Regions from separate parts of the Xenorhabdus sp. SGI 60 genome, predicted to be linked through region 2. Evidence: predicted binding sites of a transcription regulator. Region 2 holds the regulator's gene; the other holds the start of a gene.
What was found. The regulator sigma-54, encoded in region 2, starts transcription at its own class of promoters, with help from an activator protein. The targets are predictions, from matches to a motif close to GTTGGCACANNTTTCGCTNT.

Region 1 (15,014 bases), 320 kb from region 2:
CGTAAGATACGTATCATGCCAGACGTGATGCGAGTCAGCCGTAACCGAAACTAGAGGTTATGAATCCTAAACGTTACGCACGCATTTGCCAGATGATGGCAATGCGTCAACCTGACCTGACAATCTGTTTAGAAGAAGTTCACAAACCCCACTACGTATCCATCGCTATTCGTACTGCGGATGCTGTTGGTATTCATCAAATCCATGCTATCTGGCCTACTGAGCAATTAAGAACCCAGCTATCTTCGGCTGCGGGCAGTAATAGCTGGGTTCAGGTGAAAACGCATTTCACGATTGAACAAGCTATTCACCAATTTAAATCTGATGGAATGCAAGTGCTGGCAACCCATCTTTCTGATAAGGCCGTCGACTTCCGTCAAATTGATTACACTAAACCTACCTGCATCATTATGGGACAGGAGAAAAGTGGTTCTGCCGGAAGAGGAGCAGCAAAGGTTACTGTTCAAAGGAGGGTATCCCGTGTTAGCCGCCGTTTCTCGCCGTAAAGGCCTGGAACAACCTTTGATAGATAAGCAAGGGCAAATCATCGCAAGTGGGTCATGGTGGTCAGCTATGCAAGTAACATCAGCCGCGCAAAAAACAACTGCACCATCAGCAAGGAAATAATCACACTGACGGAGAAATCGTATGAAAGGCCAACTACTTGATGCCATCCCCTTAACCATGTTACGTGGCGTTGGAGCCAATCAGGTCACTAAGCTCGCTAAGTTAGGGTTGGTCAATCTACAGGATCTGCTTTTTCACTTGCCGCTCCGCTATGAGGATCAAACCCGCCTGTATACCATTAATGAATTATTGCCCGGCATTTATGCTACGGTAACAGGTGAAATATTACGCACCAGTGTGGCATTTGGGCGGCGGCGCATCATGACCTGCCAAATCAGTGATGGCACAGGTATATTGACTCTGCGTTTTTTCAATTTTACTGCCGCCATGAAAAATAATCTGGCCGCGGGAAAGCACGTTGTTGCTTATGGGGAAATTCGTCGCGGGAATCAAGGGCCGGAGATTATCCATCCTGAATATAAAGTCCAGCAACACGCCAACCACATCCAACTGCAAGAAACGTTAACTCCCATCTATCCCACGACCGAGGGAGTGCGTCAGACAACGCTGCGCAAGTTAATCGATCAGGCATTGGAAATATTAGACACCTGCGCCATCAATGAATTGCTGCCGGAAGAATTCAGCCGGAAGATCATCAGACTGCCCGATGCACTGCGTACATTGCACCACCCTCCACCGGAGACTTCTCTGGCCGATTTGGAGAATGGCCGACATCCGGCTCAACGAAGGTTAATTCTGGAAGAGTTGCTGGCACATCATTTAAGTATGTTGGCAGCCAGGGCTGGAACCCAGCGCTTTCATGCATACCCCCTAACGGCAGATGATTCGCTGAAGCAGAAGCTCCTGAGCCAATTACCATTCTCACCCACAGGCGCACAAGTCCGTGTTGTTGCAGAAATAGAACATGATTTGGCAAAAAATGTCCCCATGATGCGCCTGATACAAGGGGATGTCGGTTCGGGGAAAACATTGGTGGCAGCGCTGGCAGCCGTTCGAGCCATTGTTCACGACAAGCAAGTGGCTCTGATGGCACCAACTGAACTTTTGGCAGAGCAACATGCCAATACCTTCCGCCAATGGCTTGAACCGCTCGGTATTCAGGTCGGTTGGTTGGCTGGCAAGCAGAAAGGTAAGGCGCGTCTGGCACAGCAAGAGGCGATAGCAAGCGGTCAAGTGAGCATGGTTGTCGGTACTCATGCCATATTTCAGGAGCAGGTAAAATTTGCAGGATTGGCACTGATTATCATTGATGAGCAACATCGATTCGGTGTTCATCAACGTCTGGCATTATGGGAAAAAGGACGCGAACAAGGCTTCCATCCCCATCAATTGATCATGACAGCGACCCCTATTCCACGCACATTGGCAATGACCGCCTACGCCGATCTGGATACCTCCGTCATTGATGAATTGCCACCAGGCCGAACGCCAGTCACCACCGTGGCCATCCCAGATACTCGCCGGAACGACATTATCCAACGTATCAAAAGCGCCTGTCTGGATGAAGGCCGTCAGGCTTACTGGGTGTGTACCCTGATCGAAGATTCGGAGGTACTGGAAGCACAAGCCGCACAGGCGACCAGCGAAGAGCTGACACTGGCGTTGCCTGAATTGAAAATTGGCTTAGTGCATGGGCGGATGAAACCGGCAGAAAAACAAGCCGTCATGGAGGCGTTCAAGCAAGGTGAAATACAATTGCTGGTTGCCACCACAGTCATTGAAGTCGGGGTGGATGTGCCTAATGCCAGCCTGATGATTATTGATAACCCCGAACGACTGGGATTGGCTCAGTTGCACCAGCTTAGAGGGCGCGTCGGGCGAGGAGCTATCGCTTCACACTGTGTCCTGCTTTATAAAACCCCATTGACCCATACAGCCAAAATTCGCCTGCAAGTTTTACGCGACAGCAATGATGGTTTTGTGATTGCCCAGAAAGATTTGGCGATCCGCGGGCCAGGTGAACTGCTGGGTACACGCCAAACAGGTAATGCAGAATTCAGGATCGCGGATTTATTGCGCGACCAAAGTATGCTGCCCGAAGTTCAGCGTATCGGCCGCTATATCCACCAGTATTATCCTGAACACGCCAAAGCGCTGATTGAGCGCTGGTTGCCGGATAGTTCCCAATACAGCCATGCTTAAGTTCCAGCCGCTGAGTATTTCAGCGGCATATTCGCCAAGATATCAGGCAAGACAAAAGTGTATTAATTTAACCTGCTACAGATGGGAACATCGGTAATAACAGATACAATTTGATGACGGTAGCATTAACGATATCAATAAAGAATGCCCCCACCATAGGTACGAGTAAGAATGCCACATGCGATGGCCCAAAACGGTCAGTGATTGCTTGCATATTCGCGATGGCTGTTGGTGTTGCACCTAAGCCAAAACCACAGTGACCGGCTGACAATACTGCCGCATCGAAATTCTTACCCATTATGCGATAAGTAACGAAAACAGCATACAAAGCCATAACCAAAGTCTGCACGGCAAGAATGATCAACATTGGCAGCGCAAGGGAAGCCAGTTGCCACAGTTTCAAGCTCATCAATGCCATTGCCAGGAACAGCGATAAACTGACGTTACCCAATACCGACACCGCTCGGTCAAATACCCGATAAAAACCAAGCAAAGATAGACCGTTACTAAGAATGACACCAACAAACAGGACACATACGAATGTCGGCAATTCAAAGGCCGTGCCTTGTAGCAGTTTCTCAATAAACCTACCCGCCAATAAGCAAATGGAAATCATAGCAATAGTTTCCACCATCACTAATGGTGTAATAAGCCGACCAGTATAAGGTTTTTCAAATGCCGTCGGCAGCTCGGTATCCTCAGCCCCCAACCCTGGCGTTTTGGTATTTTTCACCAACATGCGGGCAACCGGACCACCAATCAGGCCACCTAAAACCAGGCCAAATGTTGCACATGCCATTGCCACTTCTTTAGCATTTTCAAAGCCATAACGTTCAGTGAATACCTTGCCCCAAGCACCACCTGTTCCATGCCCACCAGATAGTGTAATGGAGCCTGCTAGCAATCCCATTAATGGATCAAGGCCAAGCATTTTCGCCAATGCGATGCCCACGGTGTTCTGTACAAATAACAGGCCAACAACCACGCAGACAAAAATGACCAAAGATTTTCCGCCGGCTTTCAGGCTGGCAAGGTTAGCGTTCAAGCCGATTGTGGCAAAGAACATCAACATGAGAGGCTCTTGGAGAGATAAATCAAAACTGACTTCCCAGCCTATAGATTGTTTAACTGCCAGCAGAACTAATGCAACCAATAATCCACCTGCGACTGGCTCCGGGATCGTATATTTCTCAAGGAATGGGACTGATTGTACGAGTTTTCTTCCTAGTAGCAAAACCAGTGTGGCAGCAACGAGCGTGCCATAAATATCCAGATGATACATTGATGTACCTCATCCATTGTTAATATTATGTGAACTTAATGTGACGTTATAATCATCCTATAAAAACGCCAAGAGCAGGTAAGGGTTGGATTAGAAATAAAATTACGCATAAACACAAGTTAAAACATTTAAAAATGTGACGGGATTGAACCGTAATTCATGATGAAAACTTAAAGCAAACGATTGCTTTAGTGATAAGAATCATTAAAATGCGCTTTTTGTCTATCTGGAATTTCACAACATGGTCAATTTACCCCGTGAATCCAATTCATCAGAAGTTCCCAATAAATCAAACAACGAACTGATCTATCGTCTGGAAGATAAGCCACCGCTTCCACATGCCTTATTTGCTGCATGCCAACATTTACTGGCCATGTTTGTGGCTGTTATTACGCCAGCGATGTTGATTTGCCAGGCTCTGGGACTTCCAGAACAGGATACCCAACGCATTATCAGTATGTCCCTGTTTGCTTCAGGTTTAGCATCACTGATTCAAATTCGCTCCTGGGGACCCATTGGCTCTGGGTTGCTTTCAATCCAAGGCACCAGCTTTAATTTCGTTGCCCCACTTATTATGGGTGGCCTGGCGTTGAAAAATGGCGGTGCGGATATTCCAACTATGATGGCAGCCCTGTTTGGTACACTGATGCTCGCTTCAATGACGGAAGTGCTGCTCTCACGAGTGTTACATTTGGCAAGACGGATCATTACCCCTCTGGTTTCCGGTATTGTGGTGATGGTTATTGGCTTATCGCTAATTCAAGTGGGATTAACTTCGATTGGTGGCGGTTATTCTGCGATTCAAAACGGCACATTTGGCGCACCTGAAAACTTGCTGCTGGCGGGAGTTGTTCTTGCGGTTATCGTATTGCTGAATCGCCAAAATAACCCTTACTTGCGTGTTGCTTCTCTGGTCATCGCCATGGCAGTGGGGTATCTGCTGGCCTGGTATATGGATAGGTTACCCGTTTCAATACCGCAAGAAGATGCATCAATCATCACAATTCCTTCGCCACTTTATTATGGCTTGTCTTTTGACTGGAATCTGTTGATCCCATTGATTCTGATTTTTATGGTGACATCACTGGAAACAATTGGTGATATCACAGCAACCTCAGATGTCTCCGAGCAACCTGTCAGCGGCCCACTTTACATAAAACGTATCAAGGGCGGTGTGCTGGCAAATGGTCTCAATTCTATGGTTTCAGCCGTGTTCAATACGTTTCCAAACTCCTGTTTTGGCCAGAACAATGGTGTGATCCAGCTAACTGGTGTTGCCAGTCGCCATGTCGGTTACATGATTGCTGCGATGCTGATTCTATTGGGGCTGTTTCCCGCCGTAGCGGGTTTTGTACAACATATTCCTGAGCCTGTTCTGGGAGGGGCAACGATTGTGATGTTTGGCACTATCGCCGCATCTGGTGTCAGAATTGTTTCCCGTGAGTCTCTGAATCGTCGTGCCATTATGATCATCGCACTGTCCCTGGCTGTGGGGTTAGGTGTTTCTCAACAACCATTGATTTTACAGTTTGCCCCTGATTGGGTGAAAAACTTACTCTCTTCAGGCATTGCCGCAGGTGGGTTAACCGCCATTCTGCTTAATCTCATTTTTCCCCAAGAAAAATAGTTAACAGCTTTTTGTATGATACTTTTCTCCCGCCTTACCCGCGGGAGTTTTCTTTTTTTGCCTAAAACATCTATTGAGTGCTTCTCTATTTTACGGCATAAAAGGGCTTCTATTGGAAGGTCACACTGTTGAGGTGAAATATGAGGTGGTTAGGGAAATTTTTTGTCACTCTTCTATTAGTGCTAATTTTAGCAATCATAGTTATCTATGTTGTTGCCCAGACGCATTGGGGAGCCAAACAGTTAAGCCAATGGCTCAGCAGACAAGGACATTATCAAGTCAGTATTGAAAGCATCAGCCATAGCTGGCTGCAACCTGCTACCATATCACTTAACCACATTGACATTCGCGATAAACAAAGTCCTTTCTTACTCAATACCGATACCATTAATCTCGATTTCAAATGGCAGCATTTACTGTCCCCCCAAAATCTCCATCGTCTGACATTGCAACAAGGGACATTGATACTGTCTGGAAATCAACTTCCTGCTCTTTTACAAACGGATATCCTGCAACTGAACCAGATGAATATTCAGCTAGAGAGTCCCAACACACGTATTCAGGGGGAGAATATCACGGGGGGCATTACTCCCTGGCGCCCTGCTGCGGGTAATCCATTTGGTAATGGAAAATATCAATTCAGTGCCAGTACGATCCGTTTAAATGATATATCTGTTGAAAATGCCGTTGTACAAGGCAGTTACCAGAATAAAGCCCTGACTATCGACTCTTTTGGCGCAACATTTTTGCGGGGCGCCATTTCTGGCGATGGTCAGCAATTGCCGGACGGCAGTTGGCGCTGGAATAATATCCTGCTCAGCGACATTCGCTGGCAAACCCCGATGACACTGAGCGACTTGAAAGAAAAAATCAGTCATCTGCCTGCTACTTATATCAAAGATCTCAATATCACTAATGCCAAACTGCATGGACAAAACTGGTCTGTTGATTATCTGGACAGCACCATCAAAAACTTAGGGTTAGTCAATGGCAGTTGGAACGCCGAAGATGGATTGATTGATTTTAATGCGATGAACATGACGTTGGATAATGCACAGTTCAGCGACACGCTTGGAAAATTCCGTTTTTCTGGAGATACCTTTACCATCGCAAGCCTGACAACCCACTATCAAAAAGGGCTGTTCAATATCCAGTCTCAATGGGATCGCAAAAGCCGGCTCCTTACCCTCAAAGAGAGTTCTGTAACAGGGCTGCTTTATGCTCTGCCACCAACATGGCTCGATTATTTCAAACAACCTGCACCAGAATGGATTTCAGGAGTAAAGCTCAATGATATTACTATCAATAATACGCTGCTGATTGATACCAATCCCCATTTCCCGTTCCAGCTCACCACCCTTGCAGCCCATATTGACAACCTGGATATCTTGAAAAATGGTAAGTGGGGATTATGGAATGGTCAGGCATCGCTACAAGCGGCTGCGGGAACATTTAACAAAATCGAAATAACCCGTCCTTATCTGCAACTGCACGCCACCGACGGCAAAACCACCATTGATAAATTGAATGGCTTTACCCGTGAAGGGCTGCTGCAAGTGACTGGTTCAGCGGAACAACAAACTGCTCATACGCCTTTTAACCTCAATTTCAAAGGGATGAATGCAGATTTGAACATCTTGCCACAATGGGGTTGGATACCGCTTAAAACTCAGGGAAAAGGCAATTTTTCACTCGCTATTACGGGAGATCTCTCCGCTGACAATGTGAAGGGAACAATAAACGGGACATTAGTTGCTGAAAATAAATCATCAGACAAAGAGTCACAATCTATTGAGCAAGGTTTGATCTCAACGAGCCGCTGTACCCCAACAGCACCCACTTCCGTAGATAATCCTGCTACGGAGAGTCAAACCTGCGCAAAAATCAAGCTTTAGTAAGACGTTCAGGAGGCAGGACGATATAAGTACCGGTGAACACACTACCTACGCCATGTTCACCGCTAACCTGCACTTCCAGCTTTACGCGTGCTTTATTGCCGCGGGCAAGACGGGCAAGATCACCGCTCATATTATTGAAATCCGCAGTTGCGCAGGGGCGCCCTGTAATCGGTTGCCGATAACGGATATTGGCATCCACCAAAATGATATCTCCCCCCAATTGGCGTTCCTGTAGCAACAACCAAATCAGCCCCCATGCCGTTAAAGTGGCCTGAGAAAACAAGCTACCTGCAAAAATAGTATGATGTGGATTCTGGTTTCCGGCTTCAGGCATGGTCGTGATGAAACGTTGCCCGGTATATTGAGTGATCCGCAGCCCCATCTTTTCACTCAGAGGAATGTGCTTATGCCATGCCTGTTGCAACTCTGCACACCAATCAGGGCGGTGCAAGATATCATCCAGGCTCACGATAGGTTTGATCATGAGAAAGTGGTTAATTGGTGATGTCTTAGCGCCATTGATCAAACCACGGTTTTGAAAGCCCAACTTGTCGAAGAAATCAACCGCGTTTTCCCGTGCGCTGCAAACAATTCGTTTCACACCTTCCTGTCTGGCTACAGATTCCAATGCCATCGCAATCAGTGTCCCCAAACCTTTTCGCTGTACATTGGGATGAACAGCCAGAAAACGAATAGCACCTTCATTATCCGCGTTGATGTATAAGCGCCCAACCGCCAGCGGATTACCCTGTTCATCCACCACCATTTGGTGATGGGCCATCGAATCGTAACCGTCTTTCTCTGATCCGACGGGCTGGTGAAGCGGTTTACGCAGCATCTGCCAACGAAATTGGTAATAGGTGTCCAACTCTTGTTCTGTTTGAGGTACTCTCAGATGGTACATAGAAACAACCCCTTTCTTGAAACACATCATACTTGCAACCAGAAAGTTACCGGCCCGTCATTTATCAAACTGACTTTCATGTCTGCCGCAAATTTCCCCGTTTCTGTTTTTACACCAGTTGCACGGCACTGTTCAACAAAATCGCGATAAAGCTCTTCGGCTTTTTGTGGTTCAGCACCGCCAGAAAAGCTGGGTCTTAAACCTTTCTGCGTGTCCGCAGCTAATGTAAATTGCGATACCACCAGCAAACTACCACCAACCTGCTGAACGTTAAGGTTCATTTTTCCCTGCTCATCGCTGAATACCCGATACCCCATTACCTTGTCGCATAAACGTTGCGCTTTCTGTGGGGTATCGTCTTTTTCAACCCCCAGCAACACCAGCAACCCCTGTTCAATTTCTCCAATCGTCTCACCTTCAACAACAACCTTTGCCTGTGTTACACGCTGAATTAATGCGATCATTTCTCTTGCCTGTTATTTCGTTGCAATAAGCAAACAATGTTAATTTTTTGCGGGAAGCGAGAAATCATGTGACTTAAAATAATCGGGGATTACACTCTTGTCAGTCACATGAATTGCATTGATGCCTGATTTTTTTGCTGCTTCGACGTTTTCTAACAGATCATCAAAGAATATGGCTTGTTCCGCTGTCACACCTTCTGCGGCCAGCACATAGTTAAAAATATCCAGATTTGGTTTACGCATACCTAAATCCTGGGATAAATAAAGGAAATCCGTTGATGCTGTAACCTCAGGATAATGCGCTGACCAGTAATCAAAATGCAGACGGTTTGTATTTGACAGCACAACTACACGATGCCCTTCGGCACGCAATTTATTCATTAGCTCAATGACTTCCTGCCTGACACCGATAAAGATTGTATTCCAGCCTTCCGCAAATTGTTCAAAACTGAGTGAGATATCCATTTCATCACACATCATTTCTGCAAATTCAGTGTCACTAATTTGCCCACGCTCGTGCTTTTCAATAGTTTCTCCCTGCGAAAATTTGGGGGCCAATGTTGCCAGTGGTGTCCCACTCAGATTACTCCAAACAGCCAATACTCTTTTAAAATCAATATTAATAATCACGTTACCCAGATCGAAAATATACAGCATAATCCCTCCTGACTGACGCTCATTGTTTAGTACTTTTATCATACTTTTGTTAAGAAAAAAGAAGGGAGGGATAAAAAAATGGCTGGAAGGGGATTTCATAAAAGAACTCAGGGCACCGAAGCGCCCTAAGCTGTTGATGTTCAAACTGTCATATGCAATGCATAATCCAGAAATTAAACTTCTTTGCTACGATTTGCACGGCGGCGATCGTTTTCGGTCAAATGACGTTTACGCAAGCGAATTGACACTGGCGTGACTTCAACCAACTCGTCGTCATCAATAAACTCCAATGCCTGCTCCAATGTTTTCTTGATATGTGGAGACAGGGTTGTCGCCTCATCCGTACCTGATGCACGCACGTTAGTCAGTTTCTTACCGGTCAGACAGTTAACGGTCAGATCATTTGAACGTGAGTGAATACCAATAATCTGGCCTTCATACACTTCAGTACCATGGCCCAGGAACAATTTACCACGCTCCTGCAAACCATACAGCGCGTAAGCAACGGCTTTACCTTGCCCGTTGGAAATCAGCACACCATTTTGGCGACGGCCAATCTCACCTGGGCGGATGTCATCATAGTGGCTGAATGTGGCATACAACAAACCAGTACCCGAAGTCATGGTCATGAATTCAGTACGGAAGCCGATCAGACCACGGCTTGGAATGACGTAATCAAGACGAACGCGACCTTTGCCATCTGGCAGCATGTCACGCATTTCACCTTTACGCTCACCCAATGCCTGCATCACATCGCCCTGATGCTGCTCTTCGATATCCAGAGTTACCTGCTCGAAAGGCTCCTGCTTGCGGCCATCAATTTCACGGAAAATCACTTTTGGACGGGAAACTCCCAGCTCGAAACCTTCACGACGCATGTTCTCGATCAGAACGGACAGGTGCAGTTCACCACGGCCTGATACACGGAATGCATCTGGATCTTCTGTTTCTTCAACACGCAGTGCCACGTTATGAACCAGCTCTTTTTTCAGACGATCAAGGATCTGGCGAGACGTCACGTACTTACCTTCACGACCACAGAACGGTGAAGTATTGACACAGAAGTACATGCTTACGGTAGGTTCATCAACGGCCAGTGCTGGCAACGCTTCAACCGCATTGACTTCACACAGGGTATCAGAGATGTTCAGTTCACCCAGACCGGTAATTGCGATGATATCGCCGGCTTCCGCCTTATCAGACTCAATACGCTCCAGTCCCAGATGGCTAAAGACCTTGCCGACTTTACCGTTGCGAGTTTTACCTTCGCTGTCAATGATAGTGATATTTTGGTTTATTTTTACCATACCACGCTTAATGCGACCGATACCGATAACCCCAACGTAGTTGTTGTAATCCAACTGCGAAATTTGCATCTGGAATGGGCCATCAAGGTCAACCTCAGGTGGTTCCACATGGTCAACGATTGCCTGATACAGCGGAGTCATGTCTTCAGCCATATCGGTATGTTCGTTACCCGCAACTCCCATCAACGCAGAAGCATAAATGATTGGGAAATCCAGCTGTTCATCGGTTGCACCGAGATTCACAAACAAGTCAAACACCTGATCTACCACCCAGTCAGGGCGAGCACCCGGACGGTCAACCTTGTTGATCACCACAATAGGCTTCAGGCCGTGAGCAAACGCTTTCTGGGTGACAAAGCGAGTCTGTGGCATTGGGCCATCCATCGCATCAACCAGCAACAGAACACTGTCTACCATTGACATTACACGTTCAACCTCGCCACCAAAGTCGGCGTGGCCTGGGGTATCTACGATATTGATACGATAGTCATTCCATCTGATGGCAGTATTCTTGGCAAGGATGGTAATACCACGTTCTTTTTCCAGATCATTGGAATCCATCACACGTTCGGTTGTTGCAGTACGCTCCCCAAAGGTGCCAGACTGTTGCAGGAGTTTATCAACCAGCGTGGTTTTACCATGGTCGACGTGAGCAATAATTGCTATATTTCTTAACTTACTGATTTCATTTGACATTTAAAAATTCCGATAACGCTAAGATCATTTATGCACTCAATGCAGTACACAAAAAGAATTCTGTTTTACTTGGCCGCCGCCGAACAAAAGTGCAGCATTATACACTTTGGATGGTTGCACTGGTATTAAAAGTTGTGCAGTATTGGCGGTTTTCTCTTTATTTAGCGAGTTCCTTAAGTTCCAGGGCAACGACAAAAGCGAGCTTGGTGTAGACAGCATAGGGCATGCCTTCCCGCAAAATTTGATGCAAGTTTGCGAGATTTCAGCCGGCCAATCGCACCATAATAATGCAACCACATTGTCACAATTCACCACTTTGGTGCAAAAATACCTAAAACCATCCTCCTGTCTTATTTATTTTTTCTCTTCCCTCTGCCATACTTTTTTATCATATTGATATTAAATGATTTTTAAATATTGGCACACTTTTCGCTTTTATCTTTAGCGATAGTGATTTTATAAGATAGTGATTTCATAAAATTGATCATACAGAGATCCACAATCACCCTTAACTTTTAAGAAAAAACAGCCTGTTTCCTACCCTGGTTTATCAGGCCGACGTAAACCAGGAGAGCCAGTATGTCCGTTGAACATGTTTTGTCCATGATTGAAGAACATCAGGTGAAGTTTATTGACTTACGCTTTACTGACACCAAAGGTAAAGAACAACATATCACTATTCCTGCCCACCAAGTTGATGAAGACTTCTTTGAAGATGGCAAAATGTTTGACGGTTCATCTATCGGTGGTTGGAAAGGTATCAATGAATCCGACATGGTGCTAATGCCAGATCCAAGCACCGCGATGCTTGATCCCTTCTTTAATGATGCCACCCTGATCCTGCGTTGTGATATCCTTGAACCCGGCACCATGCAAGGCTATAGCCGCGATCCCCGCTCCATTGCGAAACGCGCAGAAGATTTCCTGCGGGCAAGCGATATTGCCGATACCGTTTTATTTGGGCCAGAACCCGAATTCTTTTTGTTCGATGATATCCGTTTCGGCAGCTCCATCTCTGGCTCTTATTATCATATCGATGATACGGAAGCCGCCTGGAACAGCGGCACACGCTATGAAGGCGGTAACAAAGGCCATCGTCCTGGCATTAAAGGCGGGTACTTTCCGGTTCCTCCGGTGGATTCCTCCCAAGACCTGCGTTCAGCCATGTGCCTGACCATGGAAAAAATGGGCTTGGTAGTTGAAGCCCACCACCATGAGGTTGCAACTGCCGGACAAAACGAAGTTGCCACCCGCTTTAATACTATGACCAAAAAAGCGGATGAAACCCAGATTTATAAATATGTGGTTCATAACGTTGCCCATAAATTTGGTAAGACCGCGACATTTATGCCAAAACCGTTGGTGGGCGATAACGGCTCTGGTATGCACTGTCATATGTCACTGTCTAAAAATAGCACTAACCTGTTTGCAGGTGACAAGTACGGCGGCTTGTCCGAAATAGCGCTTTACTATATCGGCGGTGTCATCAAACACGCACGTGCGTTAAATGCCTTTACCAATCCAACAACTAACTCGTACAAACGTCTGGTGCCTGGCTTTGAAGCCCCGGTGATGCTGGCCTATTCTGCCCGTAACCGTTCTGCTTCTATCCGTATCCCGGTGGTCGCCAGCGCCAAAGCTCGCCGTATTGAAGTGCGTTTCCCTGATCCCGCAGCGAACCCTTATCTGGCCTTCGCTGCGCTGTTGATGGCAGGTTTGGATGGCATCATCAACAAAATTCATCCAGGTGACGCGATGGATAAAAACTTGTATGACCTGCCCGCAGAAGAAGCCCAGGAGATCCCAACCGTGGCCTCTTCTTTGGAAGAAGCGCTGGCCGCATTAGATGCCGACCGTGAATTCCTGACGCGCGGTGGTGTTTTTACCGATGATACGATTGATGCTTATATCAATTTATTGAATGGGGAAATTGAACGTGTCCGCATGACACCACATCCTCTGGAGTTTGAACTGTATTACAGTGTGTAGTGCCTTATCAGGTAATGCCCCATAACGTAAGAGCATTACGCGTGTTTTTTTGTTGCCGTGAAACTTTTGGCCCATCCTTGGATGGGCTTTTTTCCCCTCGCATATACACAATGACATAATGATTGACGATATATGCTGAGTAAAAGGATTCATCGAACTATGCTTAAATAAGCTACAATGCACCAAAAAAGTGCAGGAACTGAATGACAATGGTTAGTTTGCCCAAAGCAGAACAGATTCTCGACTCACAGATAAACAACGTCCTGATACTGGATAATGATATGGTGATTCGCTACGCCAATCATTCTGCTATGCAACTTCTGGCACAAAGTTCCCGTAAATTATTCGGCACGCCGCTTCCTATCCTGTTTAGTTATATTTCACTGGATACAGAATTGATGCGTTCCAGTTTGATCAACGGTCATGGCTTTACCGATAACGAAGTCATATTGGTGATCAATAATCACTCTCATGTGATGTCGCTCAGTGCCCAACCAATTTCCGAACAGTTTATCCTGCTGGAACTGGCATCTATGGACAGTCAACGCCGGTTAAGCCAAGAGCAGATCCAACAAGCACAGCAGGCGGCTGTGCGGGAACTGGTTCGGGGGCTGGCACATGAAATCAAGAACCCTCTCGGTGGGCTGCGGGGCGCCGCACAGTTGCTTGCCAAGGCACTGCCAGAACCATCCTTGAGGGAATATACCCAAGTGATCATTGAACAGGCAGACAGGCTACGTAACCTTGTCGATCGCTTGTTGGGGCCACAGCATCCTGGCGCCCAAACCCGCCAGAGCATTCACCATGTGGTCGAGCGGGTCTGTCAATTGGTTTCACTGGAAATGCCCACCAATGTCACGCTGATTAAAGATTATGATCCGAGCTTACCTGAGCTGGCGCATTATCCTGACCAGATTGAACAGGTATTACTGAATATCACCCGTAATGCCCTAAAAGCACTCGGTGAGAAGGGAGGGATTATTACCTTGAGAACGCGAACCGCATTCCAGATTACCTTACAGGGTGAACGTTACCGATTGGCAGCCCGAATTGATATTGAAGATAATGGGCCTGGTATTCCTCCCAATATTCAGGATACGCTTTTTTACCCGATGGTCAGCGGGTATGAAGGAGGCACTGGACTTGGCTTATCCATAGCACGTAATCTTATCGACCAACATGCGGGCAAAATTGAATTTACCAGTTGGCCAGGGCATACGGAATTTTCCATTTACCTGCCGATCAAGAAATAACCGTTAAGTAGGGGGTGACAATGCAACGAGGAAAAGTTTGGATCGTTGATGATGACCGTTCTATCCGCTGGGTACTTGAACGGGCGCTGAGTGGTGCAGGGATGGAGTGTATCAGTTTTGAAAATGCCGATGCCGTATTAGCCGCGTTAGGACAGGGTAACCCTGAAGTTATTCTGTCAGATATCCGCATGCCCGGATTGGACGGAC
Region 2 (15,014 bases):
AGCCGCCTGGCAAAGAAACCTGCCCCTGACCGAAACGCGCCACCAACGGTCCCAACGCCCAGATGGATGCCCGCATGGTTTTAACCAGTTCATAAGGGGCACAATATTCATTGACTCCACTGGCATCAATAAAAACAGAACCATTACGTTCCACTTTTGTCCCCAAACGATTAAGCAATTTGATCGTGGTATCAATATCTCTCAATGCAGGAACATTCTGTAATTCAACCGGCTCTTCTGCCAGTAACGCTGCGAACATAATTGGTAAGGCGGCATTTTTTGCCCCGGAAATAGTCACCTCTCCCGACAGGCAGGTAGGCCCTTTCACACGAAATTTATCCATCTGTCATGATTCTCTTATTTAATTCAAAGTGTGCTGTTCGCGGCGAGGCAAACAACTTCAAAGTCCCTGAAGCTTACGGTCACGCTGCCACTGTGCTGGTGTATAGGCTTTGATCGACAACGCGTGAATGCGGTTATCTGCGATGTATTCCATCAAAGGAGCATAAACAGCCTGCTGTTGTTTAACTCTGCTCAGGCCATCAAAAAATGCGCCAACGGCAATAACCTGAAAGTGGCTGCCGTCACCGCTGACGATAACTTCATCAAGTGCCAATTTTTCCATCAGCACTTTTTTGATTTCATTCGTATCCATAAATCTGCTCACACTCGTCTTTAGCGTTAAAATAATAGTAGATGCCTATCCTAATGGAATACAGGCAACTACGCCCCTGTAAGTTGATGGCTTACAAGGGCGCTGATGATCAAAAAAAGGGATTACGCCTTGGGCTGATTATCGCCAAGAAGAGTTTGCAGGCCATATAACGTTACCAACGTGCGCAGGCGTTCCCCTACACCTGAAAAGGTCAGTGTCCCGCCACGTTTCTGGCATTCTCCCTTTAATTGAACGAACAAGGCCAACCCCGTAGAATCCACACGGCTTAATTGGGAGACATCAATATTGTCAATGCCCTCCAGAGCCTGCTCTTTTTGTTGCCAAAGAGGCAGCAAGCTATCACGATCCAATGTGCCTTGCAGAAGCAAAGTACTACCCGCTTTTTCCCAGCTAACGGTTCTCTGATTGACGTTTTCGTTACTCATCATACCGTTATCAAAAGTCGCTTTTTCCATATCACTTTTTCTTTTCTAACGTGATCGGTGCTTTCGCGCTGATGGCTAATTGTTCAGTCAGGCCATCAATACCTTTCTGACGCAGGATATCCGCCCATTCATTCTGCTTGGTCGTGATCATGCTTACACCTTCTGCGATCATGTCGTAAGCCTGCCAATAACCTGTCTTACTGTTTTTACGCCATTGAAAATCTAAACGAACTGGCGGCTGTCCATTAGGATCGGTAATCGTGACACGAATAGCCACTATTGTCTTATCACCCAACGGCTGTTCTGGTGCAATCTGATAATCTTGTCCGTGATACATCGCCAAGGCCTGACCATATGCCTGCTCCAGATAGGATTCAAACGTCTTGAAATAAGCATCTCGCTGCTCCGGTGTCGCTTGTTTGTAGTAAGGCCCCAGAACCAGTGCGCCTGCATATTTTATCTGTACATAAGGCAGCAATTCCTGACGCACAATCTGGCGCAAAACGTCTGGATTAGCCCGAATTTTCGGTTGCTCGCTCTTCAAATGGCTAAACGTTTTTTCCGCCGCATCTTTCATCAATGCGTAGGGGTTGGTTTGATCTGTAGCGCTGGCCAATGGCGCAACCACCAGCAACGCAATCATAAGTAATCGCTTAAACATAAGTGTTATTTCTCCTAAGCAGTGGATTGCTAACTTAATGTGCTTGTTCAGGTGCCGAAGCGGATTTTCCTTGACTCCCGCTACTACTCTTATACAAGAACTGACCAATCAAATCTTCAAGTACCATCGCAGGCTTGGTATCTTCAATACGATCGCCATCTTTCAACATGGCAGACCCTAAATCAGGGTCATCAAACCCGATATTGAGAGAAATATATTGCTCTCCCAGTAACCCTGAAGTTCGGATAGAAAGCGAGCTGGTATTTGGAATATTGTCGTATTGCGTGAAAATATCCAATTCAACTTGTGGTGTATAAGTTTTGTGATCCAGCCAGATTTTCTCCACGCGACCAACAACGACTCCGCCAACTTTCACCGGTGAACGTACTTTCAGACCACCAATATTGTCAAATGTGGCATATACACGATAAGTTGGCTGGCTGCCGAAAGATCGGATATCTGCAACTTTGAGGCATAAAAATACGATTGCAGCCAACGCAATCAAGACAAAAGCCCCCACCCAAATTTCATTTTTCTTGCTTTGCATCGACTTAGTTCCCAAACATCAGTGCTGTCAGCACAAAATCCAAACCCAATACCGCCAACGACGCATGAACTACCGTGCGCGTCGTCGCCCTGCTGATCCCTTCCGATGTTGGGATAGCGTCATAACCATTGAACAGTGCAATCCAGGTTACCGTAATAGCAAAAGCCACGCTCTTGAGAAAACAGTTAAGCAAATCTTTTTGCCATTCCACCGCAGATTGCATGGACGACCAGAAAAAGCCACCATCAATGCCTTTCCAATCAACACCGACTATTGCACCGCCCAAGATCCCCACAGCCACAAAGATCAAGGAGAGTAAAGGCATACTGATAAAACCAGCCCAAAAACGCGGGGCAATAACGCGGCGCAGCGGATCAACCGCCATCATTTCCAGACTGGAAATCTGTTCAGTGGCTTTCATCAAACCAATTTCTGCGGTCAACGCTGAACCCGCTCGCCCCGCAAACAGTAATGCAGTCACCACAGGCCCCAATTCACGTAGTAGTGATAACGCCACCATCATGCCAAGGCTGCCTTCCGCGCTAAATGTGGTTAAAACCAGATAGCCCTGTAAGGCCAACACCATGCCAATAAACAGCCCTGAAACCACAATAATCAGAAGCGACTGCACACCTACGCTATACAGTTGCTGACGCAATAGTGTCCATTGTTTGGCTGGCTCTGGCTTACCAATGATTGCATTAAACAGCATAAAGCCCGCACGACCGAATGAAGCCGTAACCTCAATCGTACGTCGGCCCATTGCTGCTAATGCCCGTGTTAACATCAACATTCCATCATCCTAATAACTCAGTTTTGTAATCCCCGGCAGGGAAACGGAAAGGTACAGGTCCATCAGCAATACCATCAAGAAACTGCCGTACCCGTTGATCCTGATTCATTCTCAACTGATCTGGAGTACCTTCTGCGATCACTTTCTTCTCAGCCACAATATAAGCATAATCGGCAATACTCAGTACTTCAGGCACGTCGTGGGAAACCACAACACATGTAACCCCAAGCGCATGATTCAGCTCATCGATCAGCTTCACCAAAACGCCCATCGTGATGGGGTCTTGACCCACAAAGGGTTCATCAAACATGATCAAGTCAGGATCGAGTGCAATCGCCCTTGCTAATGCGGCTCGCCTTGCCATACCGCCAGAGAGTTCCGATGGCATCAAGTGCGCAGCGCCGCGCAACCCTACCGCTTCCAGCTTCATCATCACGGTTGTGTGAATCAACGTTTCAGGCAGTTGGGTATGCTCACGCAGGGGAAAAGCCACGTTGTCAAAAACATTCAGATCGGTGAACAAGGCACCTGACTGAAATAACATGCTCATTTTCTTGCGGGCAGCATACAGACGCGGGCGGGACAATGCCGGAATATTATCGCCATCAAACCAAATTTCACCGCGCTCAGGGCGAATTTGCCCCCCAATCAAACGCAGCAAGGTGGTTTTTCCTATACCAGAAGGTCCCATAATGGCGGTAATTTTTCCTTTCGGAACGGTCAGATTAATATCAGCAAAAATCGGGCGTTGGCCTCGGGTGAAATGCATTCCGCAGATCTCAATAAGATTTGCTGTTTGTTGACTCATTATTGATAGCCCCTAACCGTTAATAGAACTGTCTTCATGACTGTATTTAAATAATTAATAATGCATACTACAAAAAATTGTCCAATTTTGCGTTAGCAATGTTGTGACAAATTTTACTTTTTATCGCTTGATCGTCAGAATGTATAAGTCTAGCTGAATAAACATTCCATGTTTAAAAATCAACCATTATTAGCATTATGCTCGGAATAAAACTTATTTAAGGGAACCCCCATGTTTCTGACAATTGTACTGCTCATTACCGGGTTGATTTTACTGGTGTATGGTTCCGATAGATTAGTTTATGGTGCGGCCGTTTTTGCCCGCACCATGAAAATTCCCCCTTTTATTGTCGGCCTGGTTATTATGGGAATAGGAACCTCGCTGCCAGAACTGATGGTTTCTGTCACAGCAATTTTAGACGGGCAGCCAGACATGGCCATAGGTAATGCCATTGGTTCCAATATTACTAACCTGTTGCTCATTACGGGAGCCGCAGCGCTCATTCGGCCAATCGGGGTAAAATCAGAAATTCTGCGACAAGAAGTGCCCCTAATGTTGGCGATCACCGCATTTGCAGGATATTTGTTGTCCAATGGCTACCTGAGCCGACTGGATGGTATTCTTTTAGTGCTTTCAGCCCTCTTCTTTATTTCTCTGATGATAAAGATGACCGCTTTCTCTCAACACAATAGGGTTGATAGCTATACCCAGGAACGAAATGCCGAATTGCCGGTCGAAGGCAACAAAGGAATTGCGCTTCTTTGGGTCGTTCTGGGGTTAATTATTCTTCCCATTTCTACCCGCATGGTGATTGATAATGCAACCGTTATTGCACGTATTTACGGTGTTAGCGAACTGGTGATTGGCCTGACCATGCTTGCCGTAGGAACCAGCTTGCCCGAGCTTGCCACCACTATTGCTGCGGCCATAAAAGGTGAGAATGACATGGCAATGGGCAATATTGTTGGCTCAAACGTATTCAATACCACCCTTGTTCTGGGTGTCCCAGCCATACTTTCCCCCAGTGCCTTTTCACCTCAAGCATTTTCCCGGGATTTTTGGGTCATGATGGCAGCGAGTATACTATTCACGGTATTTTGCCTGGGAAGAAAGCATCGACTGAACCGATTAAACGGCATCTTGCTACTGGGCTGTTTTATCGCTTATTTTGTCGTACTTTTTGTTTCTAATTATTACAGTACTGAGTAATTGCCAATTGAGTGGGAAATAAAAATGCCTAAAATCGATTTTCAGCAAGCAGGTAAGCAAGTATTACAGATTGAACTTGAAGGGCTGATTGGCCTGGAACAATACATTAATGACGATTTCAGCCAAGCCTGTGAATTAATGTTTAGTTGTGAAGGAAAAGTCATTGTGATGGGGATGGGCAAATCTGGTCATATTGGACGAAAAATCGCTGCGACATTTGCCAGCACCGGTACACCTTCGTTCTTTGTCCATCCTGGCGAAGCCAGCCATGGAGATCTCGGCATGGTTACAGCAAAAGACATCGTGCTGGCGATTTCCAATTCCGGTGAATCAAATGAAATTCTGGCGTTAATTTCCGTACTCAAGCGGCAAAAAGTTCCGCTCATCTGCATGACAAATAATCGCAACAGTAACATGGGCAAAGCCGCAGACATCCACTTGTGTATCAAAGTTCCACAAGAAGCCTGCCCATTGGGATTAGCTCCCACCACCAGCACCACCGCCACACTTGTCATGGGCGATGCATTAGCCCTTGCGCTCTTGCAGGTCCGAGGCTTTACGGCTGAAGACTTCGCTCTTTCCCATCCGGGTGGAACACTCGGACGCAAACTTCTGCTGCTGGCCAGTGATTTAATGACCACGGGTAATGACATTCCCCGGGTTCCCCGTACAGCGACGCTGCGTGAGGCTTTGGTGGAAATCACCCGCAAAAAATTGGGCATGACGGTTATTTGTAATGATGACATGCAGATCAGTGGTATTTTTACCGATGGCGATTTACGCCGTGTTTTCGATATGGGCATTGATTTAAACAATGCAAAAATCTCTGATGTCATGACTGCCGGCGGTATTCGTATTAAACCCAATGCACTGGCGGTTGATGCGTTAAACCTGATGCAATCACGCCATATCACCTCACTCTTGGTCACAGAAGGTGACAAATTACTTGGTGTATTACACATGCACGATCTTTTGCAGGCCGGTGTTGTGTAGGCCGGTCTTCTATAAAGCAAGTAAACTGATACAAACAAGCATGATATAAATCTTAAGAGAATGTCTTAATGAGTCAAAAAGAGTACCTGGACACCTGTTATGGCCCAGTTAATAAAGTTATTATCGAAAAAGCCTGCCAAATCCGTTTACTGATTTGTGATGTCGATGGCGTCATGTCTGATGGGCTTATCTACATGGGCAATGAGGGCGAAGAGCTGAAAGCCTTTAACGTTCGTGATGGTTATGGCATCCGCTGTTTAATCACCTCCGGTATTGAAGTTGCCATCATCACTGGTCGCAAAGCAAAATTGCTGGAAAATCGGGCAGAAACACTAGGTATTACATATCTTTACCAAGGACAAAACGATAAGGTTTTGGCGTATAAGGAACTGTTGGATAAACTAGCGTTGCAGCCAGAGCAAGTCGCCTATATTGGTGATGACCTTATTGACTGGCCTGTCATGGCACAAGTGGGATTATCTGTTGCAGTTGCTGATGCCCATCCATTACTGTTGCCAAAAGCAGATTATGTGACTCAGATTGCCGGCGGTCGCGGTGCAGTCAGGGAACTGTGTGATTTGGTGCTCTTCGCTCAGAATAAGCTCGAAGATGCCAAAGGATTATCCATATAAATTAAAACTGAAAAAAGAATGAGCAAAATTCAATCCTGGCTGATCGCACTACTGGCACTGATCGCGCTTGCGCTGATTGGCTGGAATTTATCGAGTGTAAATGATGATGCCTCATCAGCCATTGTGGATGATGGTTATCCTGCTTATCAAACACAGGAAGCCATTACTTTTGTCTACGATCCGGAAGGTAAGTTATCTTACAAACTGGTCGCTGACGATGTTAAAAACTATACGGAAACTAAACTGACCTGGTTTACCAACCCGGTATTGACAACATTTGCCCCCAATGGCTCCCCTGGAACCCCGATAGCAACATGGACAGTGCGTGCCAACAAGGCCAAACTGACCCAGGATAAGATGCTCTATTTGTACGGGGATGTCCAAGTGGATAGCCTGAACGATGCGTCACAATTGCAGCGGATCACAACAGACAATGCGATCGTCAATCTGACAACCCAAGATGTCGCATCTGATGACCGAGTCACTCTTATTGGTGTCGGTCTGAAATCTGTTGGCATGAAAATGCGCGGCAATCTGCGAAACAAAACTGCTGAACTGATTGAAAAGGTGACCACTCAATATGAGATCCCACATGCACAACCTAATCCGTAATTCCGTTATTGCCAGTACACTTTTTGCCGTCAGCCTGCCCGTACTGGCCTTAAAAGATGATACAAAAAAACCCATTACTATCGACTCAGCAAGACAGTCGCTAGATTTAACGGGAAACGTTGCCACATTTACGGATAATGTTATCGTAAAACAAGGCTCGATCGACATTCATGCAGATAAAGTCGTTGTTACCCGCCCGGAAGGAAATTCAGACAAGACAGTTATTGAAGCATTCGGTAATCCTGCCACTTTTTACCAATTGCAAGATGATGGTAAACCCCTCAAAGGCCATGCATTAAAGATGCGCTATGAGATGGATAAAGAACTGGTTACCCTAACGGGAAACGCCTATCTTGAACAGCTAGACAGCAATATTAAAGGCGATAAAATCACTTATCTCGTACCGACACAACAAATGGAAGCGTTTAGTGATAAAGGTAAACATGTCACCACCGTCCTGTTACCTGCCCAGCTGCAAGAAAAGGGTTCTGGTGTTAATGGCGCGGACACTCAGAAAAAGGGTAAATAACGACTGATGGCAATATTAAACGCAGAAAATCTGGCGAAAGCCTACAAAGGCCGTAAGGTCGTTGAGAACGTCAGCCTAAACGTGAAGTCGGGGGAGATTGTTGGCTTACTTGGTCCTAATGGAGCAGGCAAAACCACCACTTTCTATATGGTCGTCGGCATTGTTCCCCGTGATGCCGGTTCTATCACCATTGATGAAGAAGATATCAGCCTGCTGCCCCTGCATGAACGTGCACGCCGAGGGATAGGTTATTTGCCTCAGGAAGCTTCCATCTTCCGTCGTTTGAGTGTATTCGATAATTTGATGGCGGTACTGGAGATCCGCAAGGATCTGAATCAGGAGCAGAGAAAAACACGTGCAGAAGAGTTGATGGAAGAGTTTCACATCTCTCACTTGCGTGATAGCCTTGGTCAATCACTTTCCGGTGGTGAACGCCGTCGTGTGGAGATTGCCCGTGCACTGGCAGCCAATCCCAAATTCATTCTGTTGGATGAACCTTTTGCCGGTGTTGACCCCATTTCCGTACTGGATATTAAAAAGATCATTCAACATCTACGGGATTACGGGTTGGGCGTACTGATTACTGACCACAATGTGCGTGAAACACTGGATGTCTGTGAACGTGCCTATATCGTCAGCCAGGGTCATTTGATTGCCCACGGTACTCCGAATGACATCCTGAATAACGAGCAGGTCAAACGCGTCTATTTAGGTGAAGGTTTCCGCCTTTAATTTTTATCCTTCTGTCAGATGCGATTCAGGGAACTATTCAAGCTAGGTTAAGGAGAAAATGGTAACGTTATGAAGCAAAGTTTGCAACTCAGGCTCAGTCAGCAATTGACCATGACGCCACAACTCCAGCAAGCCATCCGTTTGTTACAACTGTCTACGCTTGAGCTTCAGCAGGAGATTCAGCAAGCTTTGGAAACGAACCCACTGCTTGAACAGGATGACCCGCATCAGGAAGTGGAGAATCAGGCACTTTCTGATACTGATGCCGAAACCGAAGTCATGGATACCCGTGAAGCGCTTGAACAGAGGGATATGCCTGAAGAGCTACCGTTAGATGCCAGTTGGGATGAAATTTACACCGCTGGCACGCCTTCAGGAACTCACAGTGACTATAGCGCTGATGATTTCCCCGTATATCAGGGAGAAACCACCCAAACCTTGCAAGATTATCTCATGTGGCAGGCCGGATTAACGCCCTTTACCGAAACAGACGCTGCCATTGCCACTTCAATCATTGACGCCATTGATGACACCGGATACCTGACCATTTCTATCGAAGAGATCCTTGCCAGTATTGGTGATGATGAACTGGCTTTGGCAGAGGTCAAAACCGTTCTCAAACGTATACAACATTTTGATCCGATCGGAGTTGCTGCCCGTGACTTACGCGAATGTTTGCTTATCCAGCTTGCAATGCTGCCGCCAAAGACACCTTATCTGAATGATGCCAAACTTATTGTCAGCAACTATCTGGAACTACTGGGTAACCGAGACTTCCGTAATTTATTACGTCAGAGCAAATTAAAAGAGAGTACCCTGAAAAGGGCCATTGATATCATCCAATCTCTGGAACCAAAACCTGGCCTGGTAGTCAATATCGGTGAACCCGAGTACGTTATTCCAGATGTATTGGTACAGAGAGAAAATGGGAGCTGGCAAGTCAGGCTAAATACCGATAGCATCCCCCGTCTGCGCATCAACCAACACTACGCAGCACTGGGACAACGGGCCAACAATGAAAGTGACAGCCTGTTCATACGCAATAACTTGCAAGAGGCCAAATGGCTGCTCAAGAGCATCGAAAGCCGTAATGAAACATTGCTGAAAGTCGCCCGCTGTATTGTTGAACGACAACAAGATTTTTTTGAATATGGTGAGGAACACATGAAACCACTGGTATTGGCTGATATTGCCTATCAGATAGACATGCATGAGTCCACCATTTCCCGCGTGACGACCCAGAAATACCTGTATAGTCCACGCGGGATCTTTGAACTTAAATATTTTTTCTCCAGTCACGTCAATACCGACAGTGGTGGTGAAGCTTCTTCTACCGCGATACGTGCTCTGGTGAAAAAACTGGTCGCGGCAGAAAACCCGGCCAAGCCACTGAGTGACAGTAAACTGACCAGTATACTCGCTGAACAAGGTATTCAAGTGGCTCGCCGGACTGTCGCAAAATATAGAGAGTCGTTATCCATCCCGCCTTCAAACCAACGTAAAAAATTGGTTTGAACAACACAGAGAAGGAAAACACTATGCAACTCAATGTTACAGGCCACAATATTGAAATCACCGATGCACTTCGCAACGTTGTGAACACCAAATGCGGCAAATTGAATCAATATTTCGATAAAATTAACCTCATTCAGGTCATCCTTCGAGTAGAAAAGGTGCAACGGATCGCCGAAGCTACAGTGTATGTTAATGGAGGTGAGTTGCATGCAACCTCAGAACATGAAGACATGTATGCGGCAATTGATGTACTGGTAGATAAGCTGGCGCGTCAATTGACCAAACACAAAAGTAAATTGAGACAACATTAATCGCTTTTAGGCAACGGGGCTGTCATAAAATTATCACTGTTCTATCTATAACACCGTCTATAACGTCCTATAGTGCCCGGTAATGAATACTGGGTAATTAGTGCGATCTGTAGATCGGTTTTAGAGCGCAGTGCATTAATACCGGATGCCTCATCAGGCATCGGGTATAACAAGGCCCTAAGTGAATAAAGAAATGAACAACGAAACAGATTTACCACTAAGCTCTGTGCTTTCACCCGAATGTACACGCAATAACGTACCTTGTTCGAGTAAAAAGCGCGTCTTAGAGATTATCAGTGAGCTGGCATCAAAACAGCTTGAACTGCCGGAAAATACCGTATTCGAGGCTATTCTTTCGCGCGAAAAAGTAGGCACAACAGGAATTGGCAACGGGATTGCGATCCCTCACGGCAAATTAAATAAAGCGTGTTCGGATAATGCCGTTGGGGTATTTTTACATCTGGAACAACCCATTACCTTTGATGCCATTGATAATCAACCTGTTGACTTGCTGTTTGCTTTATTGGTGCCATCAGACCAGTGTCAGACCCATTTACACTCACTATCATTGATTGCAAAGCGCCTTGCAGATAAAAACCTCTGCCGTCGCCTGCGTTCAGCGCAGAGTGATGAAGAACTGTATAAAATTATTACTGAATAAATAGCGATTATAATTATAAACATTTAGGGGGAGTCACCTCATGGTGCTGATGATAGTCAGTGGTCGTTCAGGTTCTGGGAAATCCGTTGCTTTGCGGGCACTGGAAGATATGGGCTTCTATTGCGTGGATAACCTGCCTGTTGTGTTGCTGCCAGAATTGGCAAACACACTGGCCGAACGTGATATCTCGGCTGCGGTTAGCATTGATGTCAGAAACATGCCCGAGTCGCCAGAAATTTTTGAAGAAGCACTGACGCAATTGCCTGACAGTTTTTCACCACAGTTACTGTTTCTTGATGCGGATCGTAATACCCTGATCCGCCGCTACAGTGACACACGCCGTCTGCATCCACTCTCCAGCAAGAACCTGTCACTGGAAAGTGCCATTGACCAAGAAAGCGATTTACTTGAACCCCTGCGCTCACGCGCTGACTTGATCATTGATACCTCTGAAATGTCCGTTCATGAACTGGCGGAAATGCTCAGGACACGTCTATTAGGCAAACGGGAACGAGAATTGACTATGGTGTTTGAATCCTTTGGATTCAAGCATGGTATTCCTATCGATGCAGACTATGTTTTCGATGTGCGTTTCCTGCCAAACCCTCACTGGGACCCTAAACTGCGTCCAATGACTGGTTTGGATCGCCCTGTGGCAGCATTTTTGGATCGCCATACAGAAGTTCATAATTTTATTTATCAGACCCGTAGCTATCTTGAGCTTTGGCTACCCATGCTGGAGACCAATAATCGCAGCTATCTGACGGTCGCTATTGGTTGCACAGGCGGTAAACACCGTTCAGTCTATGTGGCAGAACAGTTGGCTGATTATTTTCGTTCCCGTGGCAAAAACGTGCAATCACGCCACCGCACACTGGAAAAACGCAAATAATACGCATAACACAAGTCATGACAGTCAAACAAAGACTTGAAATTAAAAATCGGCTCGGAATGCATGCCCGGCCTGCAATGAAACTGCATGATCTGGTACAACAGTTTCAATCAGAAGTGATTCTGCGCAATAGCAGTCACTTACAGGCCGAGGCCCGCAGCGTCATTGCCATGCTGATGCTGGATTCTGAACAAGGCAGCCATATTGACGTTGAAGTCAACGGACCGGATGAACAACAAGCACTGGCGGCCATTATCGAACTCTTCAACGCAGGATTTGACGAAGAGTAACACGCCCTTCTCCCATAAATATTGACATTGAAAAAAATATATAAGGACTTCAAGTTAATCAAGACGAATATCTCCCGCTACGCGGGGAAATATAACACGCATCTTGAAATTGGATTGGTATATAGCTTGAGTCTTAATTTATTTCCTGATATATAACAGGTAATGCAATAATTATTCCTTTATTGCAAAACAACCTTATATTCAATACTTGAAATCGCACATTAGTGAAAGAATAAATAGCCAATATTTAGCTTTCCGATTACATAAATTAAAAGCCTTAATTCCAGCCATCAAGGCAACTATAAAAAAATAAGTTAAAAAGAATGAATGCAGAAGAAAAAACAACTGAACCTCGTTCCGATAATGATCTGATAGAGTTAATTAATTTCAATCTCGACTGTGCTGAAAAAGAATGGCAACAAGTCCGGCATAAATTAAATGAATATAAAAATGAAACTAATATACCCATGAATTTTATTAGTGATAATTTCCATGATAATATTAAAAATAATAATAAAATTAACACGGCTGAATCGATAAATTACCCATTCCCTTCCGACTTCAGTTACAAAGATACATTAATCCAGTGTCAGAAAAAGAAATGGTAAAAACGTTCATACCTGGCTATCCTCTCTTAGAGAACAACAAACCTGAAGTTGGTGAATTCGTGGTATTCATGATGGATATGAGGGACTCCAGCTCTAGTTTCAAACAGCTTCCCACTTCTCCTGTTATAGAGTGTGGTTTACAAAGAATTATCTATGAGACATCCGCTTTAATTCCAGCGATTGTTTATACAGCCGCTCAAGAAGGTGGAAAAGCAACCGAGTTACTGGGTGATGGAGCATTAATCCTTTTTCATATTGATTCTAACAACCGGGTTAATGTAATCAATAAAGCTTATCTAGCTGCTGAACAATGCATTAATAATACAATTAATCATGTTAATTCTATTTTATGGAATAGATATAATTTCCCGCCTTTAAGAATTGGCATAGGCCTTGCCTATGGGCCTGCCATCATTAAAGTTATGAATGTGAACGGATATCATCCTAAAGTAATAGGCCAATGTGTTTGGAAAGCAACAAAATTAAGTCACGGAGAAAATACGATAGGCTTGTCAGAAGAAATGCAAAAAATATTAAATTTGAATAAATCTTGTTGATATTATATACCAATCTAACTTCAATATGCGTGTGTTTTCTCCCCGCTTCGCGGGGAGAAAACAGGTTTCATATCACGTTGTAAATTGCAACTTGAAGTTTAATGTGTATAAAAATAGTTAGCCAAAAAGCGCTGCGAAAAATCACTAAAAATCTTACCTGGTTTATTCCCCCATCGCAGGTTCAACTATCAGCATATTTTACAAAATATGGGAATTCATCGCATGTTATTGGGAACGCCTGAAATGATCGCTGATGATGTGGAAAAATGGTTTTTTGGAGAGTGCCGCCGATGGGTTCGGGCTGACTATACAGAACAGATACGCTTCGGTGTGTCCTCTTGCCAAGGCAGGGCGAGATCTCACATTTTTAGCAAGGTTATTGAGGTTAAATAAAGACCAGAATATGACTTTCTATAGCTATTTCTCCCATTAAAACGCTAAGATCACGCTATTCCATAAAAATAGCGATCATAACAATGAGTATTTTTTATTTTATCAGCAAGATAGATGACCCACGTTCTGACATCAATAAAAAACATGAATTGATGGATGTGATTTTTTTGGCTTTTGCAGCCGTGTTATGTGGTGCATCAGGTTGGAAATCGATTCAAGAATTTGGTGAGATACAAATCGAGTGGCTTAAAAAATATACGCGCTTTACTCATGGTATTCCTCGTCGTCACTGTATTGCCAATATTATCAAAATGATAGAACAAGATGCCCTGGTTGAAGCCTTTTATAGCTGGGTAAATCAGCGCCGGCTCAAAGCAGGAAAAAGCCTTATCGCTATTGATGGAAAAACGATGAAAGGGACGTGTAAAGGGACTCTGTTTGAAGCCCTGCATATAGTCAGTGCTTATGATGTGGACTCCGGTGTTGCCCTGTATCATCGGACAGCCGAAAGTAAAGGCAAAGAAGGTCCGGTTGCAAGACAACTGATTGAATTATTGGCGCTTGATGATGCGATCGTCACGATGGATGCGCTGCATTGCCAGAAAGAAACGCTTGAGTTAATTACTCAGCGGGGGGGCGACTTTATTGTTGCCGTTAAAGGTAATCAGAAAAGTCTGGCTGAGTTTGTTAAATCCCATTTTGCTGCGCATTATGAAAGTCATGAGCTTGTTGAATTTACAGAGAAAAGTAGAGGTCATGGGCGAGAAGAACTCCGTCACGTTATGCAAATTCCTGTGGCATTACCCGAAGGGCTTCAGGAAAAATGGCCTTCAATACAATCGGTTATAGAAGTAGTCAGTGAACGCAAAGTGAAAGGCCAAGCCCCCCATCGTGACTCACGCTGGTATGTCAGTTCATTGCCTTTAGATGCGGAACTGGCGGCCACAGCAATAAGAAGACACTGGTCGGTGGAAAATGAACTGCATTGGGTTTTGGATGTCACCTTTAGGGAAGATGCTATTTCGCTTAAAGATCCTGATGGTGCGGCACAAATGGCGCTTTTTAATCGTATAGCACTCAATGTGATTAAACAAAATACCAGTATAAAAGATAGTCAAGTGGCTAAACGTCGAAGAGCAACGTGGTCAGCAGAATTCCGTAGTCAGCTTA

Region 1: the regulator sigma-54 is predicted to act here: its motif matches at 11,982-12,001, upstream of glnA (glutamate--ammonia ligase).

Annotation. Positions count from the first base shown of each region.
Region 1 covers NZ_CP196860.1:154,671-169,684, reverse strand. The annotation lists gene spoT (bifunctional GTP diphosphokinase/guanosine-3',5'-bis pyrophosphate 3'-pyrophosphohydrolase) at 1-54, shown strand, start outside; partial or broken gene ACSJJG_RS00760 (TrmH family RNA methyltransferase) at 60-627, shown strand; gene recG (ATP-dependent DNA helicase RecG) at 649-2,730, shown strand; gene gltS (sodium/glutamate symporter) at 2,798-4,012, opposite strand; gene ACSJJG_RS00745 (uracil-xanthine permease family protein) at 4,254-5,639, shown strand; gene ACSJJG_RS00740 (translocation/assembly module TamB domain-containing protein) at 5,780-7,534, shown strand; gene fabY (fatty acid biosynthesis protein FabY) at 7,524-8,441, opposite strand; gene dtd (D-aminoacyl-tRNA deacylase) at 8,468-8,905, opposite strand; gene yihX (glucose-1-phosphatase) at 8,945-9,562, opposite strand; gene typA (ribosome-dependent GTPase TypA) at 9,736-11,565, opposite strand; gene glnA (glutamate--ammonia ligase) at 12,145-13,554, shown strand; gene glnL (nitrogen regulation protein NR(II)) at 13,764-14,807, shown strand; gene glnG (nitrogen regulation protein NR(I)) at 14,828-15,014, shown strand, end outside.
Region 2 covers NZ_CP196860.1:470,456-485,469, reverse strand. The annotation lists gene murA (UDP-N-acetylglucosamine 1-carboxyvinyltransferase) at 1-343, opposite strand, end outside; gene ibaG (BolA family iron metabolism protein IbaG) at 401-655, opposite strand; gene mlaB (lipid asymmetry maintenance protein MlaB) at 778-1,131, opposite strand; gene mlaC (phospholipid-binding protein MlaC) at 1,133-1,762, opposite strand; gene mlaD (outer membrane lipid asymmetry maintenance protein MlaD) at 1,797-2,309, opposite strand; gene mlaE (lipid asymmetry maintenance ABC transporter permease subunit MlaE) at 2,314-3,096, opposite strand; gene mlaF (phospholipid ABC transporter ATP-binding protein MlaF) at 3,107-3,910, opposite strand; gene ACSJJG_RS02190 (calcium/sodium antiporter) at 4,142-5,119, shown strand; gene kdsD (arabinose-5-phosphate isomerase KdsD) at 5,144-6,112, shown strand; gene kdsC (3-deoxy-manno-octulosonate-8-phosphatase KdsC) at 6,181-6,744, shown strand; gene lptC (LPS export ABC transporter periplasmic protein LptC) at 6,763-7,356, shown strand; gene lptA (lipopolysaccharide ABC transporter substrate-binding protein LptA) at 7,337-7,885, shown strand; gene lptB (LPS export ABC transporter ATP-binding protein) at 7,892-8,617, shown strand; gene rpoN (RNA polymerase factor sigma-54) at 8,687-10,132, shown strand; gene hpf (ribosome hibernation promoting factor) at 10,156-10,443, shown strand; gene ptsN (PTS IIA-like nitrogen regulatory protein PtsN) at 10,637-11,104, shown strand; gene rapZ (RNase adapter RapZ) at 11,145-11,996, shown strand; gene npr (PTS phosphocarrier protein NPr) at 12,014-12,286, shown strand; gene ACSJJG_RS02135 (hypothetical protein) at 12,610-12,894, shown strand; gene ACSJJG_RS02130 (nucleotidyl cyclase domain-containing protein) at 12,873-13,451, shown strand; gene ACSJJG_RS02125 (hypothetical protein) at 13,659-13,844, shown strand; gene ACSJJG_RS02120 (ISAs1 family transposase) at 13,928-15,014, shown strand, end outside.